Linked DNA regions of Ancylobacter polymorphus. The main gene of each other region encodes a partner of the protein of the gene in region 2 in a complex. Links are inferred from orthologs where the notes say so. Each region holds a gene or a part of one and is shown on either strand. Other genes may lie near its edges. The genes, in order: pnp and K9D25_RS18230.

The links.
Region 1: the proteins of K9D25_RS18230 (region 2) and pnp are in contact, whole or in part, in a cryo-EM structure (PDB 9QH0), measured with the Escherichia coli proteins. The link is inferred for Ancylobacter polymorphus from one-to-one orthologs.

Annotation. Positions count from the first base shown.
Region 1 is NZ_CP083239.1:1,122,627-1,132,904, reverse strand. The notes cover bases 6,498-9,455. They hold pnp (polyribonucleotide nucleotidyltransferase), read right to left. Parts: upstream 9,076-9,455; coding sequence 6,919-9,075; downstream 6,498-6,918. Other genes in these bases: rpsO (30S ribosomal protein S15), read right to left, coding at 9,323-9,455. In the rest of the region: K9D25_RS05340 (FAD-binding protein), read left to right, coding at 1-806; glycolate oxidase subunit GlcF, read left to right, coding at 810-2,129; K9D25_RS24900 (hypothetical protein), read right to left, coding at 2,182-2,313; K9D25_RS05330 (asparaginase), read left to right, coding at 2,312-3,310; K9D25_RS05325 (methyl-accepting chemotaxis protein), read left to right, coding at 3,428-5,443; iron exporter MbfA, read right to left, coding at 5,515-6,471; more of rpsO, read right to left, coding at 9,456-9,592; K9D25_RS05305 (nuclear transport factor 2 family protein), read right to left, coding at 9,808-10,134; K9D25_RS05300 (winged helix-turn-helix transcriptional regulator), read left to right, coding at 10,212-10,278. UniProt on the Escherichia coli protein: Involved in mRNA degradation. Catalyzes the phosphorolysis of single-stranded polyribonucleotides processively in the 3'- to 5'-direction. Also involved, along with RNase II, in tRNA processing.
Region 2 is NZ_CP083239.1:3,801,439-3,812,072, reverse strand. Bases 7,321-10,634 are described here. They hold K9D25_RS18230 (Rne/Rng family ribonuclease), read right to left. Parts: upstream 10,317-10,634; coding sequence 7,521-10,316; downstream 7,321-7,520. Other genes in these bases: K9D25_RS18235 (transglutaminase-like domain-containing protein), read right to left, coding at 7,321-7,353. Also shown: accC (acetyl-CoA carboxylase biotin carboxylase subunit), read right to left, coding at 1-246; accB (acetyl-CoA carboxylase biotin carboxyl carrier protein), read right to left, coding at 257-736; aroQ (type II 3-dehydroquinate dehydratase), read right to left, coding at 770-1,213; K9D25_RS18260 (DsbA family protein), read right to left, coding at 1,404-2,189; K9D25_RS18255 (M48 family metalloprotease), read right to left, coding at 2,225-3,691; K9D25_RS18250 (pyridoxal phosphate-dependent aminotransferase), read left to right, coding at 3,837-5,039; K9D25_RS18245 (winged helix-turn-helix transcriptional regulator), read right to left, coding at 5,142-5,513; K9D25_RS18240 (SDR family oxidoreductase), read left to right, coding at 5,658-6,500; more of K9D25_RS18235, read right to left, coding at 6,526-7,320. UniProt on the Escherichia coli protein: Endoribonuclease that plays a central role in RNA processing and decay. Required for the maturation of 5S and 16S rRNAs and the majority of tRNAs. Also involved in the degradation of most mRNAs.

The DNA.
Region 1 (10,278 bases), 2.7 Mb from region 2 along the record:
CCTTCACCGAACTCACCATCAAGGTGCTGCCGCGCCCGGAGACGGTGGAGACGCTGCTGCTGCTCGGCCTCGACCCGGCCGCCGCCGCCGGCGCGATGAGTGCGGCGGTCGGCTCCTATTACGACGTGTCCGGCGCCGCGCATGTGCCGGAAGCGGTGGCGGCCGCGATTCCCGCCGTCGCCGGCGCGGGCGCCTCGGTGACCGCGCTGCGGCTGGAAGGGGTGGCGCCGTCCATCCGCCACCGGCGCGGCAAGCTGGAAGAGATGCTGCGCGAGCGCGGCACGCTGTCCTTTCTCGACGCGGAGGCCTCGCTCACCTTCTGGCAGGCGGTGCGTGACGTGACGCCCTTTGCGGCTTTTGTCACCTCTCCCCCACGGGGAGAGGTCGGCGCGGCTGCCGCGCCGGGTGAGGGGGCTGGGCGCGCGCCTTCCCCCTCACCCCGCCCTCTCCCCGTGGGGGAGAGGGAGACGCATGCCCTCTGGCGGGTCTCGGTGGCGCCGATGGCCGGGCCGTCCGTCGGCGCGGCGCTGGCAGGGCTCGGCGCGCGCTGCCTTTACGACTGGGCCGGCGGCCTCATCTGGGTGGAGATGCCCGGCGCGGAGCCGCAGACGGCGGCGGTGCGCGCGGCGGTGGCGGCGGCGGGCGGCGGCCATGCGACGCTGATCCGCGCCAGCGCGGCGGCGCGGGCGGGCGAAGAGGTGTTCCAGCCGCTCGACCCGATCACCGGCGCGCTGATCGCCCGGATGAAGAACGGCTTCGACCCCGGGCGCGTGCTGAGCCCCGGGCGGATGTATGCGGGAGTGTGAGTGATGCAGACGAACTTCTCCCTCGCCCAGCTGGCCGATCCGCAGACGGCACGGTCGGAGCAGGTGCTGCGCGCCTGCGTGCATTGCGGCTTCTGCACCGCCACCTGCCCGACCTATGTGCTGCTGGGGGATGAGCTGGATTCCCCGCGCGGGCGCATCTACCTGATCAAGGACATGCTGGAGAACGACCGGCCGGCGACGCAGGAGGTCGCCAAGCATGTCGACCGCTGCCTGTCCTGCCTGTCCTGCATGACCACCTGCCCCTCGGGCGTGCACTACATGCACCTCATCGACCATGCGCGCGACCATGTGGAGGCGACCTATGACCGGCCGCTGATGGACCGGCTGACGCGGGCGCTGCTGGCGCGGGTGCTGCCGAGCCGCACGCTGTTCCGCCTCGCCATTGGCGGGGCGATGGTGGCGAAGCCCTTCGCCGGCCTTTTCGCCTCCATCCCCGGCCTCGCGCCGGTGGCCGCCATGCTGCGGCTCGCCCCCGCCCGGCCGGCCACGCGCTCGGCGGATGAAGGCGTGCGCCGCTTTCCCGCGCAAGGCACCCGCCGCGCCCGCGTCGCCCTGCTCGATGGCTGCGCCCAGCCGGTGCTGCGGCCGGAGATCGACGCGGCGGCGATCCGCCTGCTCACCCGGTTGGGCGTGGAGATCGTCCGCCCCGTCGGCGGCGGCTGCTGCGGCTCGCTCACCCACCATATGGGCAAGGAGGAGCTGGCGCTTGCCAATGCCCGCGCCAATGTCGACGCCTGGATGCGCGAGATCGAGGGTGAGGGGCTCGACGCGATCCTCGTGACCACCTCGGGCTGTGGCACGACGATCAAGGATTACGGCCACATGCTGCGCACCGACCCGGCCTATGCCGAGCGCGCGGCGAAGGTGTCGGCGCTGGCGAAGGATGTGAGCGAGTTTCTCGCCGCGCAGGAGCTTCCCGCGCCGGTGATCGCGCCCGGCATCCGCGTCGCCTATCACTCCGCCTGTTCGCTGCAGCACGGCCAGCGCGTGCGCACCGCGCCGAAGGCGCTGCTGGCCGGCGCCGGTTTCACCGTGCTGGAGCCGGCCGAAGGGCATTTGTGCTGCGGTTCGGCTGGCACGTACAACATCCTCCAGCCCGAGATCGCCGGCCGGCTGCGGGCGCGCAAGGTCGCCAATATCGAGCGCACCGACCCGCAGGTGATCGCCGCCGGCAATATTGGCTGCATGACGCAGATCGGCGGCGGCACGCGCGTGCCGGTGGTCCACACGGTGGAACTGCTGGACTGGGCGACGGGCGGGCCGATGCCGGCCGAACTGGCGGGGCTGCGCGCGGCGGCGTAACGGGCTGACGGGGTGACGGGCTGACGACTTGGCGGCGGGCGGCTAGATCATTTCACTGTTTCACGGAAACAGTGAAATGATCTAATTCTTTGTTTTGTCGCGTTTTCTTCACGCGAACCGGTATCCACTTCGCTCGAAAACGCTCTAGGGTGGAGCGTCCCCGCTGCGTCGTCAGGTCTTCCATGTCCGCTCTCCTTCCGCGTCCCCGTCTTCTCGTCCTCTCCCTCGGCGGCACCATCACCATGACCACGGCGCCCGATGGCGGCATCGCGCCGACGCTGGGCGCGGCCGAGCTGGTGGCCGCGGTGCCCGGTCTCGCCGAGGTGGCGGACATCGAGGCACGCTCGCCGATGAAGGTCGGCAGCGCCTCGCTGACGCTGGAGAACATCGCCGCCGTGGCGGGCGAAATCCGCGCCGGCTTCGCCGCCGGCATGGATGGCGCGGTGGTCATCCAGGGCACCGACACCATCGAGGAGACCGCCTTCGCGCTCGACCTGCTGGTGCCGGGCGAGCGGCCGGTGGTGGTGGTCGGCGCCATGCGCGGCCCGCAGCAGCCGGGCGCCGACGGGCCGGCCAACCTTCTGGCCGCCGCCCTCGTCGCCGCCAGCGACGCGGCGCGCGGGCTCGGCACGCTGGTGGTGCTGAACGACGAGATCCACGCCGCCCGCTTCGTGCGCAAGGCGCACACGGCGCTCACCTCCGCCTTCGTCTCCGACATGGCCGGCCCGCTCGGGCTGGTGGCGGAGGGGCGGGTGCGGCTGCTGACCCGCGTGGCGCGCCCGGCGCTGGCCTTCGACCCCGGCACAGTGCCGCTGCCGCCGGTGGCGCTGCTCAAGATCGCCATGGGCGACGATGGACGGCTGCTGCGCGCCGTGCCCGATCTCGGCTATGCCGGCCTCGTCATCGAGGGGGCGGGGGCGGGCCATGTGCCGGGTGCGCTGGCGCCGCTGGTCGGCGAGGTGGCGGCGCGCCTGCCGGTGGTGCTGGCCAGCCGGACGCTGGCGGGCCCGGTGTTCGCCCGCACCTATGGCTATCCCGGCTCGGAAATCGACCTGCTGGCGCGCGGCGTGCTCTCCGCCGGGCTGCTCACCGGGGTGAAGGTGCGGCTGCTGCTCACCCTGGCGCTGGCCGCCGGCGCCGACCGGGCAGCGCTGGCGCAGGCCTTCGCCGCTTATGAGTAGACCCGCCGGCCCGCGCCGCTGAGCCCGCTGCCCACAACCACCGGCAAGACTGGCGCAAGCCACATGTCCTTTTGTGCCGCAAGGTAAAAGGACACGTGGAGGTATCTCGTGGGCACGATGCGTCTCGGCATCGCGATGAAGCTCGGCATTGCGTCCGTGCTGCTCGTTCTTCTCTCCTGCGGTGTGCTGGTGAGCCGGCATTTCGCCATGACGAGCATCGAGGAGGCGAATGACGCCGCCGAACGGCAGGCGACGATCCTGAACGAGAGCGAGGAAGTGGCCGATCTGCTGACACGCATCCAGCTCAACGCCACGGAGATGCGGCTGTCCTTCGCCAATCCCAATAATGAGGCGCTGCTCGGCGCGGTGAACGCCGACATCACGGCGGCTCAGGGCCGGCTCGACCGGCTGATGGCGCTGGAAACCCATGACGACGACCGCGCGGACTTCGTGAAGCTCAAGCAACTGCTCGGCGAGTTCGGCGCCGTCACGACGCAGGTGCACGATTCGGAGAAGACGCAGCAGCAACTCGTCGAGGCCCGCCCGGCCCTCGCCATGCGGGCGCGCACGCATTTCTCCACCCTCGCCGGCCAGATGCTCGAACTCGGCAACACCGACATGGCGAGCAATCTGCAGCCGCTGGAGCAGCTGGTGGACAGCATCAATCTCGCCGCCTCCACCTATATGCTGGAAGGCGACGCCAAGCAGCTCAAGCGCCTCACCTCGATGCAGAACCGCGTCGTCACCATCCTCACCGATGTGCGCACGCAGATGGGCGACAACGCTCAGGTGGCCCAGACGGTGGAGACGGCGCTAAAGGATTTCGACGCCTATAAGCGGGTGATAGACGAGACTATCGCCGAACTCGCCAGCCGCACCGCGCTGGTGAACGAGAGCAGCACGCCGCTGATGCGCGAGGCGGCCAGCGTGCTGGCCGGGGTCACCAAGGAATCCTCCCTCCAGGCCGACGAGGCGCGGGCGCTGGCCGATCAGGCGCTCACCGACGGCATGACCCGTATTCTCATCTTCTCCGCCATCGCCATTCTGGCGGCGGTGCTGGCCAGCGCCTATTCCTTCTTCGGCATCGCCCGGCCGGTGCGCGAGGTCAGCGCGGCCATGGAGCAGGTGTCCGCCGGCGATCTGGAAGCCGCCATCCCCCATGCCGGGCGGACCGACGAGATCGGCGAGCAGGCGCGTGCGCTCACCGTGTTCCGCGACGGCCTGCGCGAGGCGGAGGCGGCGCGCGAGGAGGCGCGCGGTGCGGCCCAGCGCGCCGCCGAAAACCGCCACGCCGAGATGCGCCAGCTCGCCGACCAGTTCGAGGCGGCGGTGGGCGCGGTGGTCGACATGGTCGCGACCGCGGCCAACGACCTGCAGGCGGCGTCCGAAGCGCTCAACGCCACGGCGGAGGAAGCCACCAACCAGGCCGGGGCGGTGGCAGCCGCCGCGCAGCTCGCCACCGCCAATGTGCAGACCGTGGCGGCGGCGATGGAGGAGCTTTCCGCCGCCGCGCAGGAGATCGGCGACCGGCTGCAGCATTCCACCGTGATGACCGAGCGGGCGGTGGGCGAGGTCGCCGCCACCAGCGGCCAGATGAACGAGCTGAAGGCCTCGGCCGAGCAGATCGGCACCATCACCGGCCTCATCGACTCCATTGCCGGCCAGACCAACCTTCTGGCGCTGAATGCCACCATCGAATCCGCCCGTGCGGGCGAGGCCGGGCGCGGCTTCGCCGTGGTGGCGCAGGAGGTGAAGGCGCTGGCCAGCCAGACCGCGCAGGCGACCGCCGGCATTTCCGAGCGCATTTCCGGCATTCAGGAATCGACCGGGGGCGTGCAGGGGGCCATTGCCGGCTTCAGCGCCACCATCACCGAGCTGCGCAACGCCGCGGCGGCGATTTCCGCCGCCATGACCGAGCAGCACGCCACCACCTCGGAGGTCGCGCGCTCGATCCAGCAGGCGGCGAGCGGGACGCAGGAAGTGACCACCAACATCTCCGCCGTCCAGCGCACGGCGCAGGCCTCCGCCGCCGCCGCGCACCGGGTGCTGACCTCGGCGCGCGACCTGTCGCTGCAGGCGGTGACGCTGCGCCGCGAGGTGCACAGCTTCGTCGACATGGTGCGGGCGGGCTAGAGCACGCGCCGATCAGCTTGCATCGCAAGCTGATCGGATCGCGCTCTAAAGGCCCGCCCGCGACCGCCCCTTCACGAACTGCCGATGAGGATGCCGGCGGCCAGCACCAGCAGGCCGCCGAGCACCACCTGCACCAGCGCCGAGCCGAAGGGCGTTTCCATATAGTGGGTGCGCACATAGGCGATGGCGGCGAGCTCGACGGCGACGACGACGCCGGCGACCGCCGTGGCGGTCCAGAAATCGGGGATGAGATAGGGCAGGGTGTGGCCGAGCCCGCCCAGCATCGTCATCACCCCGCAGGCGAGGCCGCGCGGCCACGGACTGCCGCGCCCGGTGATGGCGCCATCATCCGACAGGCCCTCGGTGAGGCCCATGGAGATGCCGGCGCCGATGGAGGCGGCGAGCCCGACGAGGAAGGCGGCCCAGGAATCCTGCGTGGCGAAGGCGGCGGCGAAGATCGGCGCCAGGGTGGAGATCGAGCCGTCGATCAGCCCGGCAAGGCCCGGCTGGACGATCTGCAGCACGAAGACCCGGTGGGCGGCTTCGTCCTCATGCACGCGGGCGCCGCTGGTCTCGATCTGCCCGCCGAGTTCCTGCGCCAGCGTCTCATGCGCGCTTTCCGCCTCGGCGAGGTCGGCGAGAAGCTGGCGCGTGGCCGCGTCATGGGCGCGGGCGGCGGCCTTGATGTAGAATTGCTGCGCCTCGTATTCCATCACCTCGGCCTGCCGGCGCACCGCGTCGATGCGCAGCGTGTCCATTAGCCAGAGCGGGTTACGCTTGAGAAAGCCCTTCACGTCCTGCCGGGTAATGTAGGGCAGCGCCTCGCCGAAGCGGGCGACATAGAGCTGGTGCAGCGCGTGGCGGTGGCCATGCTCCTCCTGCGCCATGCGCTCGAACATCGCCGCCGTGGCGGGATAGTCCGCCTTCAGCCGGCCGGCGAATTGGAGGTAGATGCGGGCATCCTCCTCCTCATTGGAGATGGCGAGGGCGAGGATTTCCGCCTCGCTGAGGTCGGAGAAGCGTTTCATGGCCGGGCCCCGGAATAAGATTAGAAAGGTTCTAATCCTAGGGCGGGGAGGTGTCGATTGCCTGACAGGCAGGGCAGGCTTGTGTGAAACGCGGGGGCGGGGGGCACGAGACAGAAGGGGCGCGGCGAGCGCCTTCGTCATCGAACATCCTTCGAGGCCGGCCTGCGGCCGGCGCCTCAGGATGAAGGTGTTCCAAGCCCGCGAAACCGGAAAGCCGTATGTGGAAGAGGGAAACAGGCCTGAAGCGCCGAGCGTTGGCAGGGCGATGACTCGCGAGCCACGTCATCCTGAGGTGCGCGCGCAGCGCGCCTCGAAGGATGTCGCCCGGCGCGTCCTTGCGGGCCGTTGCGCCCAAATGAAAACGGGGCGCCAAGGGCGCCCCGTTATTGTTCGGAGCTGGCGCCAAGGGCGCCCCGCTCAAAATCCTCAACCGCGTGAAGCGGCGGATCACTCGGCCGTGGCGGCCTCGCCATCCTCGGCCTTGGCCTTGGCTTCGAGGTCCTCGCCGGTCGCCTGGTCGACGACCTTCATCGACAGGCGGGTCTTGCCGCGCTCGTCGAAGCCGAGCAGCTTCACCTTCACCTTGTCGCCTTCCTTGACGACATCGGAGGGCTTGGCCACGCGCTCCTTGGCGAGCTGCGAGACGTGCACGAGGCCGTCCTTGGCGCCGAAGAAGTTCACGAAGGCGCCGAAATCGACGACCTTGACCACCGTGCCCTCATAGATGTGGCCGATCTCCGGCTCGGAGGCGATGGACTTGATCCAGTTCAGCGCCGCCTTGATCGACTCGCCCGAGGCGGAGGCGACCTTCACCGTGCCGTCGTCCTCGATGTTGATCTTGGCGCCGGTCTTCTCGACGATCTCGCGGATCACCTTGCCGCCCGAACCGATCACTTCGCGGATCTTGTCGACCGGGATCTGGATCACCTCGATGCGCGGGGCATGCTCGCCGAGCTCGGAGCGGGCGCCGGTCAGCGCCTTGCTCATCTCGCCGAGAATGTGGTGACGGCCATCCTTCGCCTGGGCGAGGGCGACCTTCATGATCTCCTCGGTGATGCCGGCGATCTTGATGTCCATCTGCAGGGCGGTGACGCCCTTGTCGGTGCCGGCCACCTTGAAGTCCATGTCGCCGAGATGATCCTCGTCGCCGAGGATGTCGGAGAGCACGGCGAACTTCTCGCCCTCAAGGATGAGGCCCATGGCGATGCCGGCCACCGGGCGGCGCATCGGCACGCCGGCGTCCATCAGCGCGAGTGAGGTGCCGCAGACGGTCGCCATGGAGGAGGAGCCGTTCGACTCCAGGATCTCCGAGACGGCGCGCAGCGTGTAGGGGAACTCGTGCGCGGGCGGCAGCAGCGGGCGGATGGCGCGCCAGGCGAGCTTGCCATGGCCGATTTCGCGGCGGCCGGGCGAGCCCATGCGGCCGGTTTCACCCACCGAGAAGGGGGGGAAGTTGTAGTGCAGCAGGAAGCGCTCCTTATAGGTGCCTTCCAGGCTGTCGATGAACTGCTCGTCCTCGCCGGTACCGAGGGTGGCGACCACGAGGGCCTGCGTCTCGCCGCGGGTGAACAGGGCCGAACCGTGGGCGCGCGGCAGAACGCTCGCCTCGGCGACGATCTGGCGGACGGTCTTGGTGTCGCGGCCGTCGATGCGGATCCCCTCGTCGAGGATGTTCCAGCGCACGATCTTGGCCTCGAGCTCCTTCAGCACCTCGGAGAGGGTCTGGGAGTCCGGCACGTCCTTGCCTTCGGCGGCGAGGGCGGCGTAATGCGCCTTGGCCTTCGCCTTGGCATTGCCGACCGCCTCGTAGCGGTCCTGCTTGCGGACGATCTTGTAGGCGGCGCGCAGATCGGCGTCGATCAGGGTGCGCAGCTCGGCTTCCAGCGCCGAATGGTCGGGAGCGGCGAAGTCGCGCGGCTCCTTGGCGGCCTTCTCCGCGAGGCGGATGATGGCGTCGATGACCGGCTGGAAGTGGCGGTGGCCGAACATGACCGCGCCGAGCATCACCTCTTCGGAGAGCTCCTTGGCTTCGGATTCGACCATCAGCACGGCGTCGGCGGTGCCGGCGACCACGAGGTCGAGCGCCGATTCCTTCAGCTCGTCGAGCGTCGGGTTCAGCACATATTCATTGTCGATGAAGCCGACGCGGGCGCCGCCGATCGGGCCCATGAACGGCACGCCGGAGAGGGTGAGGGCGGCCGAGGCGGCGACCATCGCCACGATGTCGGGGTCGTTCTCAAGGTCGTGCGAGAGCACGGTGACGACGACCTGGGTGTCGTTCTTGTAGCCTTCGGCGAAGAGCGGGCGGATCGGACGGTCGATCAGGCGGGAGACGAGGGTCTCCTTCTCGCTCGGGCGGCCTTCGCGCTTGAAATAGCCACCGGGAATGCGGCCGGCCGCGTAGGTCTTTTCCTGGTAGTTGACGGTAAGCGGGAAGAAGTCCTGGCCGGGCTTGGGCGCCTTGGCGGAAACGGCGGTGGCGAGCACGGTGGTGTCGCCATAGGTCGCGAGCACGGCGCCATCAGCCTGGCGCGCCATGCGGCCGGTCTCGAGGGTCAGCGTGCGCCCGCCCCAGTCGAGTTCCTCGCGGTGAATATCGAACATGTCTGTCTCTGGCTTTCCGAAGCGGGGCCATGGGCAAGACGGCGAGAGACTCGGGGGGCTTCACGGTGGCGAGGCCACGGACCCGTGAGTCTCCGGCGATCCTGCCATGGCGCGCCGCTTCACTATCGGTCGCGGCGAGCCCCATGCCCGCCGCATCATGCGTCTTCAGCGCGACGGGTCCTCCGCCCGCGCCGTCGTCAATGCGCACGAGGCCCGCGCCTTTCGGGCGCGAGCCTCGCGTCGTGCCTCAGCGGCGGATGCCCAGACGCTGGATCAGCGCCTTGTAGCGGGCTTCCTCGGTCTTCTTGAGGTAGTCGAGAAGACCACGGCGCGCCGACACCATCTTGAGCAGGCCGCGACGGGAGTGGTTGTCCTTCGCGTGGCCCTTGAAGTGGCCGGTGAGGTTGGTGATCCGCTCGGTGAGGATCGCCACCTGCACTTCCGCCGAACCGGTATCGCCCGGCTTGGTGGCGTATTCCTTGATGAGCTCCTGCTTGCGCTCGGGAGTGATCGACATCGGGCAAGTCCTTTCGTGACTTCAGGTGAAAGGCGGCGCCGGGCCGGGAAGGCCGGAAGGGCGCGCCGGGGTCCGCAGATTGGCCGGGCCGGGATGTCGTCCAGCGCGGTCAAAGAACTACGGTCGCGCGGACAGGGGGTCCGCGACGCGCCGGCACCATACACGAAAACGGCGCAGGTGCTAGTGGAAGCTGCGCCGGCGCCGCCCCGCGCTCCTCAGGGCGCGATCTCCAGAAGGGCGATATGCGCGCCCTCCAGCGTGAAGGCATAGCGCAGATCCACCGGGCTGCCGGGAAAAGTGCCGACGACATGCGCCGTCACGATGAGGCGCTCGCCATCCGGCTCCACGCCTATCGGCTCGCTGGTGTACTCATAGGAGGCGGAGGCCTGCCGCTTCCAGGCCGCGATGGCTTCCGGGCCGCGGTGAAGCCGGCCTTCGTCCTTCACCACGCCCTCCGGGGTGAAGCAGCGGGCGACGGCGGCGGGATCGTCGTGGTCGGCGCGGAAATAGGCGGCGATGGCGGGGGGAAGTTCGACACTCATCCGGGCGGGCTCCGATGGTGGCGGCGAGCGGGCGCCGCGCGGTTGCGGGGCCTCCGAGATGAGCTTACGCTAACCAAATGACAAGTACGCACGAAAAAGTAAGCCCATTACCCCAGAGTAAGTCTGCCGCCTATACGCGCGAAT
Region 2 (10,634 bases):
ATAGCCCGGATGCACCGCTTCCGCGCCGGTGATCTCGCAGGCGGCGAGCAGAGCGGGTATGTTGAGATAGCTGTCCTTGGCGGCCGGCGGGCCGATGCACACGCTCTCGTCGGCCAGCTTCACATGCATGGCGTTGGCGTCGGCGGTGGAATGAACCGCCACGGTGGCGATGCCCATTTCCTTGCAGGCGCGCAGCACGCGCAGGGCGATCTCGCCGCGATTGGCAATCAGGATCTTGCCGAACATCAGGCGCGCCTCACTCGATGATCAGGAGTGGCTCGCCATATTCGACCGGCTGCGCATTCTCCACGATGATACGGGTCACGGTGCCGGCGCGGGGCGCGGGAATCGCGTTCATGGTCTTCATCGCCTCGACGATGAGCAGCGTCTGGCCTTCCTTCACCACCGAGCCGACCTCGACGAAGTACTTCGCGCCGGGCTCGGGGCCGAGATAGGCGGTGCCCACCATCGGCGAGGTGACGAGACCGGGATGCTTCGACAGGTCGGCCACGGGAGCGGCAGACGCCGGCGCGGCGGCGGCCGGTGCCGGGGCGGCGGCGGCCACGGGGGCCGGCGCGACCGCGACCGGGGCGGCATAGACGGTGGGCGCGGCGCGGACGACGCGGATGCGCAGATCCTCGTGCTGCACCTCGATCTCGGTGAGGTCGCTTTCGGACAGCAGGTTGGCGATCTCGCGCACGAGCGCGGGGTCGATGTTCGGCTTGTTGGTTTTCATCATGATCCCGTGACGGTCGCTCGCCCGTCTCCCTCAGCTGATCTTGCCACCGGCGGTGGCGAGCGCGTCGATGGCGAGCCGGTAGCCGTCGATCCCCAGACCGCAGATCACCCCACGGGCGACCGGCGAAATATAGGAATGATGGCGGAAGGCTTCGCGCGCGAAGACGTTGGACAGGTGGACTTCGACGACAATGAGGCCGGCCGCCTTGATGGCGTCGGCGATGGCGACGGATGTGTGGGTATAGGCCGCCGCGTTCAGCACCACGCCCCGCGAGCCGCGCGCTTCCTGAAGGAAGGTGACGAGCTCGCCTTCATGGTTGGTCTGGCGGAAGACGAGGTCGAGGCCATGACGCTCGCAGGCGGCGCGGCAGGCGGCCTCCACATCGGCGATGGTCGCACGGCCGTAAATCTCCGGCTCGCGCGTACCGAGCAGGTTCAGATTCGGTCCGTTGAGAACATGCACCGTGTCGGGCATCGCGCCTCGTTGAGCCAGCCGCCGGCGGCCCCATGCCGGGACGGCCGCGGGTTTATAGGCAATGGCTGGCCCCGCGCCAAGCCCTGCCGTGCTTTCCGGGGGATTATCCCCGGCCGGCGGACCTTGCGGCGGGGCCGCGTGCGGCGCGGTCCGTGGGGGCGGTCCGCGCCGCAGCTTCAGCCATGGACGGTCAGCACTGGGTCTTGCCGCACTTGCGCACGGAGGCGATGGCGTCCTTCAGCTGGTCATGACCGACCGCGCCGACCACCACCTGGTCGCCCAGCACATAGCTTGGCGTGCCATCGATGCCGAGCGCCTCGGCCAGTTGCAGGTCGTCCTGCAGCGTGGCGTTGACTTCCGGATTGTCGAGCGCCTTCTCCAGCGCCGCCTTGTCGACGCCGGCCGCGACGGCGGCCTCGATCGCCTTGTCCTTGTTGGCCTGGCCGCGTTCGCCGAGCAGCTTCTTGTGGAAGTCGAAATACTTGTCCGGCGCGGTCAGGCGCACGGCGACCGCCACGCGCGCCGCTTCCACCGAACCCGGTCCGAGCACCGGGAATTCCTTGAGGATCACCTTGAGCTTGGGGTCGCCCTTGATGAGGTCGACCATGTCGCCCAGCGCGCGCTTGCAGTAGCCGCAATTGTAATCGAAGAACTCGACCAGGGTGACGTCGCCCTGCGGGTTGCCGACTACGACGCCGCGCGTGGTGTCGTAGATGCGGGGCTTGAGTTCGGCCACCGCCGTCTCGCGCTGCTTGGCCGCAGCCGCGGCCTGGCGCTGCTGCAGCACCATGATCGCTTCCTGGATCACCTCGGGATTGTTCACGAGATAGTCGCGGATCACGCTCTCGAATTCCTTGCGCTGGGCATCGTCGAGTGCGGAGGCCGGTGTGTGCGCCGCGCCGAGCAGCAGGCCGGCGGCAAGGCCGAGCGCGAGGGTCGCGCGGCCGGCGCGGCGGAGGAGGCGAAGGGGCAGCATGGGAGTCTCCAGCGGGAAAGAGGCGGTACCGGCCGTCACTGGCCGGCCTGCTTGCGGCGGGCGTTCGGGTCCACCGGCGGCTTGTAGTTGACGATGTCGTCCGCCTTCAGCCAGCCCGGCGAGCCGAGCTTGAAGCCGTTGCGGGCGCGGGTGGCAAGCTCGCGCGACAGGCGGAAATCGCCGCTCATATAGGCGGCCTGCGCCGAGGCGAGGTCGGCATTGGGAATGTCACCCTTGCGGCCATAGGCCATGGCGAGGTAGCGCCAGCCGGCGGGCGAGGTCGGCTCGCGCTGCAGACTGAAGTTGAGTTCGCGTACCGCTTCTTCCATCGACGCCTTGTCGTCGCTGGCGACCAGCGCCTGGCCGAGCAGCATGCGGATCAGCGGGTTGCCATCGGACAGCGCGACGGCGCGGCGCAGAGGTGGCACCGCCTCCCGCGCCCGACCGGCCTCCAGCAGCGCCTGGCCCTTCAGCTCGTAGAAATAGGGATTATTCGGCTGGTCGGCGATCAGCGAATCGATCTGGTTCAGCGCGTCGGAGATGCTGCCGAAGCGGTAGCCGGAAATCGCCCGCGCATAGCGCGCCGGCAGCGAAGTGTCGGAACGCGGATAGGTACGGTTCACCGTGTCCGGCGGCTGGGTGAAGCCGACCAGCTTGGCCCGCATCATGTCGTGCCGCGCCTGCAGGGCGGGCGGGTCCTTGGCGTCGAAATAGGGGCTCTTATGCGCCATCTCCGACAGAAGCGCGATGCGCTCCGTCGCCATCGGGTGGCTCAGCACATAGGGGTCGACGCGCTGGCTGAGGAAGATCTGGTCGTTCTGGAAGCGCTCGAAGGTCGTCAGCATGCCCTTGGCGGACTGCTTGGTGGCCGTGAGGTACTTCACCGCCGCCTGGTCGGCTGAGGCTTCCTGTCCGCGCTGATAGGAGAGCAGCGTGCGGCGAACGACTTCCTGCGGCGCCATGATGGCGCCCGCCGCCGCGCCGCCCATATTGGCGCCGCTCGCCGCGCCTGCCGCCACCCCGCCGGCGGCGAGCAGCATGCCGACAATGGCGGCGGTCTGCGCCGACTCCAGCTGCTGGCGCATATTGGCGAGGTGGCCGCCGGCGATATGGCCGGTCTCGTGCGCGAGCACGCCGATGATTTCGTTCGGCGTCTTCGACTGCTGCAGCGCGCCGGTATTGATGAAGATGCGCCTTCCGTCGGCGACGAAGGCATTGAAACTGTCGCTGCCGACAAGCACGACCTGGATGTTCTGCTGTTGCAGGCCGGCCACCTTGAAGATCGGGCGCGTGTAATCGCGCATCAGCGTCTCGATCTCGGCGTCGCGGATGATGCCGGGCTGGCGGCTCTGCGCCTGTGCCGGGGCGGACGGGGCGAGCAGCGCGGCGGCGGCCACGAAGGCGGCGCCGCGCGTGAGCCCGGCGCGTAGGCGCGCGACAAGGCGACCGCTCGGGCGGCGGGTGGCGCGGGAGGGGTTGTCAAGCAGCAGCGAAGGCATCATCCATCGACACGAATTGTTTCCGGGGCGAACTGACGCTGTCGTGACGGCAGGGTCAAGCCTACCCGTTATCATCTTCTATTGAACGTCCGCCGACACGCGCGAAACAATGCGGCACGCGTGCGGCGCGTGGGCAAGGTTCGGCATCATGGATACATCGTTCCCGTCAGATCGCCTCGCAGCCGCCGCGCGGCTTGCCGGCGCCTCTCGCCGCAGCGAGATCGCCCCCTTCATCGTCATGGACGTGATGGAGCGGGCCGCGCGCATCGAGGCGGAGGGCGGCCATGTCATCCATATGGAGGTCGGCCAGCCGGCGGCGCCGGCCCCCTCCACCGCGCGCGAGGCGGCGCGGCGCGCCCTCGACCATGGCCGCATCGGCTACACCACCGCGCTCGGCATCCCCTCGCTGCGCGCCCGCATCGCCCGGCATTATGGCGAGACCTACGGGCTCGACCTCGATCCCGGACGTGTGGTGGTGACGACCGGCTCCTCCTCCGGCTTCCTGCTCACCTTCCTCGCCCAGTTCGAGCCCGGCGACCGGGTGGCGATCGCCAATCCCGGCTACCCTCCCTACCGCCACATCCTCACCGCCCTCGGCTGCGAACCGGTGCTGATCGAGACCGACGCCGCCTCGCGCTGGGTCATCACCCCCGAGGCGCTGCTCGACGCCCACCGCCGCGCCCCGCTCAAGGGCGTGCTGGTGGCGAGCCCGGCCAACCCCACCGGCACGATGATGCGCCCTGAAGCGCTGGCGGAGCTGATCCGCACGGCGGAAGAGGCGGGCATCCGCTTCATCTCCGACGAGATCTATCACGGGCTCGACTACGCCTTCCCCGCCTCGACGGCGGCGGCGGTGAGCCCGGAGGCCACCATCATCCATTCCTTCTCGAAATATTTCTGCATGACCGGCTGGCGGGTCGGCTGGATGGTGATGCCCACGGGGCTCGTGCGCGCCGTGGAGCGGCTGCAGCAGAACCTGATGATCTCGGTGCCCACCCTCTCGCAGATCGCCGCCGAGGCGGCCTTTGACGGCGCGGGCGAGATGGAGGCGGTCAAGCACGGCTATGAGGAGAACCGGCTGATCCTGACGCAGGGCCTGCCCGCCGCCGGCCTGCCGGAATTCCTGCCCGTCGACGGCGCGTTCTATCTCTATGCCGATGTGGCGCGCTTCACCGACGATTCCGCCGCCTTCGCCCGGCGGCTCCTCGACGAGGCGCATGTTGCGGCGACGCCAGGGGTCGATTTCGACCCGCATCGCGGTCACCATTATCTGCGCCTCTCCTATGCCGGCGCGCCGGGCGAGATGCGCGAGGCGGTGCGGCGGATCGGCGATTTCCTGCGCAAGGGATGAGGGCAGGGCACCTCGGCCCTGTGTCCTTTTCACAACGGCCGTCATGCTGAGGTGCCGGCCGTAAAGCCGGCCTCGAAGCATGCAGGCGGCGTCCGACAGCCCTTACCGTTCCACCAGCGCCGCGTCGTAGGCGGCCTGGGCAGCGAGGATGGCGTCCATATTGTGCTCGGCCCAATGGGTGAGGGCGGCGGCGGTCTCGCCCAGCGCGCGACCGAGCGGGGTGAGGGCATATTCCACCGTGACCGGCACCGTGGGATAAACCGTGCGCGTCACCAGCCCGTCGCGCTCCAGCTTTTTCAGCGTCTGCGACAGCACCTTCTGCGAGATACCCTTGATGTCGCGGCGCAGATGGTTGAAGCGCACCGGCCCGTCTTCCAGCCGGTCGAGGATCAGCAGCGCCCATTTGTCGGCGAGCCGGTCCAGCACCAGCCGCGTCGGGCAGCGGTCTTCATAGACATTATAGGCGTAGCGCATCGCGGTCTCCCTCGTGGCTGACACCGGCGGGCCGGTTTCCTCGACGCCACCATGTGAGCGCAAAGTGCTCTCTTGCGGACATGGGGGACGGGCGTAGGTTGTCATTCGAAACATGGTTTCCGTTAGATACTAAGGAGACGGACGATGGCAGGCAAGATTCTGGTTCTCGGCGCGAGCGGTCATGTGGGACGGCCGCTGGTGAAGGAGTTGCTGGAGCGCGGTGAGACGGTAAAGGCTGCCTCGCGCAGCGGCGCGGCGATCGAGGGCGCGGACGGCGTGGCCTTCGCCTTCGACCGGCCGGAGACCTATGCAGCGGCGTTCGAGGGTGTCGACCGCGCCTATGTGCTGCTGCCGGGCGGCGTCACCACGCCGCGCGAATGGCTGATTCCGGTCATCGAGGCCGCCGCTGCGCGCAAGGTGAAGGTGGTGCTGCAGACCGCGCTCGGCGTCGATGCCGACGATTCCATCCCCTATCGCCAGGTCGAACTGGCGCTCATCGCCTCCGGCACGCCCTATGTGATCCTGCGGCCGAACTGGTTCACCGACAATTTTCTCAATTTCTGGAAGCCGGGCATCGACCATGCCGGCGCCATCGCCGTGCCGGCGGGCGAAGGCAAGTCGAGCTTCATCGACGGGCGCGACATTGCCGCCAGCGCCGCGAGCGCGCTCACCACCGACGCCTTCGACAACAAGGCGTTCAACCTCACCGGTCCGGAGGCGCTGAGCTACGCCGAGGCGGCGGCGATCCTTGCGCAGGTGATCGGCAAGCCGGTCGCCTATGCCCCGGTCGATGACGACACCTTCGTCGGCATTCTCACCGGCGCTGGCGTTGGCGAAGACTATGCCCGCTTCCTCGCCAGCATCTTCTATCCCGTGCGCGAGGGATGGACGGCCGGCGTGACCGACGCGGTGAAGACGCTGACCGGCAAGGAGCCGCGCAGCGTGGCGCAGTGGGCGCAGGACCACGCCGCGGCGCTGCGGTCCTGACGCCGGGCATTTCCGGGCGCGGGCGTCAGGCCGCGATCTCTTCGGTGATCACCTCGAAGCGCTGCAGAATATGCGGGCCGAAGGTGTGGAGCATCGGGATATCGGCGGCATCGCGCCCGCGCGCCACCAGCACCCGGCCGATGCGCGGCACGTTGTGGCGGGCGTCGAAGGTGTGCCAATGGCCGCCAATATAGGCCTCGAACCACGCATTATAGTCCATCGGCGCCGGGTTGGGCGGCACGCCGACATCGCCGAGAAAGCCGTTGCAGTACCGGGCGGGAATGTTCATCGCCCGGGTGAGCGCCACGGCGAGATGGGTGAAGTCGCGGCAGACGCCGACCCTCTCGTTGAGCGCCTGCGCGGCGGTGCGGGTGCTGCGTGCGCACTGATAATCGAAGCGGATTTGCGCGTGGACGAAATTGCAGATCTGCTGCACCCGGTTCCAGCCGGGGGCGTAGCTGCCGAACAGGCCCCACGCCGTATTGGACAGTTCGTCCACCTCACAATACCGGCTCGGCAGCAGGAACTGCAGCACCCCGGGCGGCAGATCGGCCGGGTTGTGCTCGATGGCGTTGAGGTCGAACACATCAAGCGTGCCGGGATCGGCGACATTGATGCGGCTCTCGAAGCGCGCGCCGCCCGGCGGGATGACCAGCCGCCGGCAGATATTGCCGAAACCGTCTTCATAGGTCTCGCAGGGAACCGGGCTGCCATCGCCGAGCGCGCTGACGGCCAGAATATCGACATGCAGAATGTCCACCGCCCGTTCCGGGTGCGGGTCGAGAAGAGTGATGGCCGCCGTCGGCCGGTCGCACACGACCTCGATGCGGTATCCGCAGTTTAGGGTGATCATAGTGCGTGCGCCCCGTCCTCGACGCAGGGCAACCCGGTGCGGCAACGCTGGTTCCCGCCGGCCGAAACGAAAGGTGAAAAGAAAACGGCGCCGTGCGGCGCCGTCTTCGCTTTCAGGGCCGGAGAAGCGCAGATGCGCCTCGCCTCACCACCATCAGGTATCGGCGATCACTCGCCGAATATCTTGCGCTGCCACCAGCCGGTGCGGCGCGGGCGGTCGGGCTCCGGGGCCGGAGCAGCAGGAGCGGGTGCCTCCTCAGCCGGCGGCGCCTCCACCGGCGCCGGCTCGGCGGCAACGGCCGGTTCCGGCGCGCTTTCCGCGACCGGGGCTTCCGGCGCCGCCGCTTCCACGGGCGCCGCGCTCACGCTTTCGCTCACCGTATCGCCTTCCACCGCGACCGGCGCCTTCTCGCGCACCGTCGAACGGCGGCGGCGGGGCTTGGGCTTCGCCTCGGCAGCTTCCGCCGCCTCGGCCGTCGGCGCTTCCGCTGCAGGGGCTTCTGCGACAGGAGCTTCGGTGGCCGGCACGGCCTCCGTGCTGGCCTCGGCTGCCGCCGCCTTGGTACGGCGTCCGCCGCCGCGACGGCCGCGACGCGGCTTCTCGTCCTCGACGGGCGCGGCGGCCGCAGCGGCCTCGGTCACGACTTCAGGGGCCGGTTCCGCCGCAGCAATGTCCTGCGCCTCGGCCGGCGTGATCGCCGCGTCCGCGGGCAGAGCCTCGGCCGGCGCGTCGGTCGCCGGCACGTCGGTTGCCGGGACCTGGGCGACAGTCTCGGCCGTCACCTCGTCCGCGACCACGGTGGTCTCGGCGGGCTCATCGCCCTCGCCGTCCTCGCCTTCATCCTCGAACTCGACGCCGGACATGTCCGAACCGGTCTCGCCCTCGGCATGGCGCTCGCCATTCTCGCCATTGCCGCCACCGCCGCGCCGACGCCGGCGCCGACGGCGCCGACGGCGCCCGCCTTCGCCGGACGTGTCGCCGGAGGCCGTGGGTGCCGCGTCGCGGCTCTCGCCGGCCTCGGGCTCGGCGGCGGCTTCAACCGGCGCCTCGGTCTCGATCTCGTCCTCGCTCTCCTCGCCGACGATCTCGTCCTCCGGCTCGAACACCAGCTCGGGCGGACGCGGCAGCGGGATCGGGTTCGGCACCGCGTCGCCCTTGTCGATGGCGAAGGGGGTGAGCCCGGTCAGCGACGGGTCGGCCGCGATGGTGATCAGCACGCCGAAGCGCTCTTCCAGCTCGTGCAGATGCGCGCGCTTGTGGTTGAGCACATAGAGCGCGTTTTCCGCGCGGGTGCGGATGATCAGGTTATGCGTGTTGGAGCGCTGGAGAATGTCCTCGGCGCCGCGCAGCATCTGCAGCGCGACCGACGCGGACGAGCGCACATGGCCGGTGCCGCCGCAATGCGGGCACACCTCGGTGGAGGATTCGAGCACGCCGGTGCGGATGCGCTGGCGGCTCATCTCCATCAGGCCGAAATGCGAGATGCGGCCGAGCTGGATGCGGGCGCGGTCGTTCTTCAGGCAGTCCTTGAGCTTGCGCTCCACCGCCCGGTTGTTGCGCTTCTCGTCCATGTCGATGAAGTCGATCACGACAAGGCCGGCAAGGTCGCGCAGGCGCAGCTGGCGGGCCACCTCCTCGGCGGCCTCCAGATTGGTCTTCAGCGCCGTGTCCTCGATATTGTGCTCACGGGTCGAGCGCCCGGAGTTCACGTCGATGGAGACCAGCGCTTCGGTCGGGTTGATGACGAGATAGCCGCCAGACTTCAGCTGCACCTGCGGCAGGAACATCGCGTCGAGCTGGCTCTCCACCCCAAAGCGGGTGAACACCGGTTGCAGATCCTTGTAGATCTTCACGTTCTTCGCATGGCTCGGCATGAGCATGCGCATGAAGTCTTTGGCCTCGCGGTAGCCGTCCTCGCCGGCGACGAGAACCTCGTCGATGTCCTTGTTGTAGAGATCGCGGATGGAGCGCTTGATCAGCGAGCCTTCCTCATAGACCAGCGACGGTGCGGTGGAGCCCAGAGTAAGCTCGCGCACATTCTCCCACAGGCGCAGGAGATATTCGAAGTCGCGCTTGATCTCCGGCTTGGTGCGGTTGGCGCCGGCGGTACGCAGGATGACGCCCATGCCCTCCGGCACTTCGAGGTCGGAGGCGACCTCCTTGAGCCGCTTGCGGTCCTCGGCCGAGGTGATCTTGCGGGAGATGCCGCCGCCGCGCGCCGTGTTGGGCATCAGCACCGAATAGCGGCCGGCGAGCGAGAGATAGGTGGTGAGCGCCGCGCCCTTGTTGCCGCGCTCTTCCTTGACCACCTGCACCAGCATCACCTGCCGGCGCTTGATCACTTCCTGGATCTTGTAGGTGCGGGCCCGGCCGCGCGGCGGGGCGCGCTCCGGCATTTCTTCCATGGCGTCGTCGGAGCCGACCTCGTCGACGATCTCTTCCTCGTCGGCGATCTCCTCGACCTCGCCGCCCTCGCCACCGCCTTCTTCATCGGACGAGCGGCGACGGCGCGAACGCCGCGCCGGGGCGGCGTCGCCCTCGGTCTCGCCGGCGGTTTCGGTCGTGGCTTCCTCGGAAACGCTCTCGTCGCCCTCGGCGGACTTGGCGGCGCCGCGCGGCCGGCGGGGACGGCCCTTGGGCTTGTCCTCGTTCTCGGCTTCGGCGTCGCGCCGCTGCTGGCGCTCTTCCTCAGCCAGCAGGGCCTGCCGGTCGGCGACCGGGATCTGGTAATAATCGGGATGGATCTCGCTGAAGGCGAGGAATCCATGCCGGTTGCCGCCATATTCGACGAAGGCGGCCTGGAGGGAAGGTTCTACCCGCGTGACCTTGGCGAGGTAGATGTTGCCGCGCAGCGGCTTGCGATTGGCGGCTTCGAAGTCGAATTCCTCGACTCGGTTGCCGCGCACCACCACCACCCGAGTCTCCTCGGGATGGGTGGCGTCGATGAGCATCTTGTTGGCCATTGAACTCTCATATGGGGCAGCGGCCGCGTCGACGTCGCCAGCGACGCCGGACGGCTCGGACCGTGCCAGTAAGCGGAAACTGAAAGCGCGAAGGGGATGCGGCGGGCAGGACGGGGAGCCTCGCAGGCGGGGCGCCGACGCGGTGCGCAGGTCGCGGGCCTGCGGGCAGGTGCGTAGCGGTGAACCGCCTTGCGCACGAGACCCACACTTGCCGGCTGACGCATCATCGTTGGTTGCCGTCCTTACACGACCGAACAGGGCGAGCCGCGACCGCACGCGGTCCGGCTCACGTCAGATGGCCGCGAAAACCGTGGGACA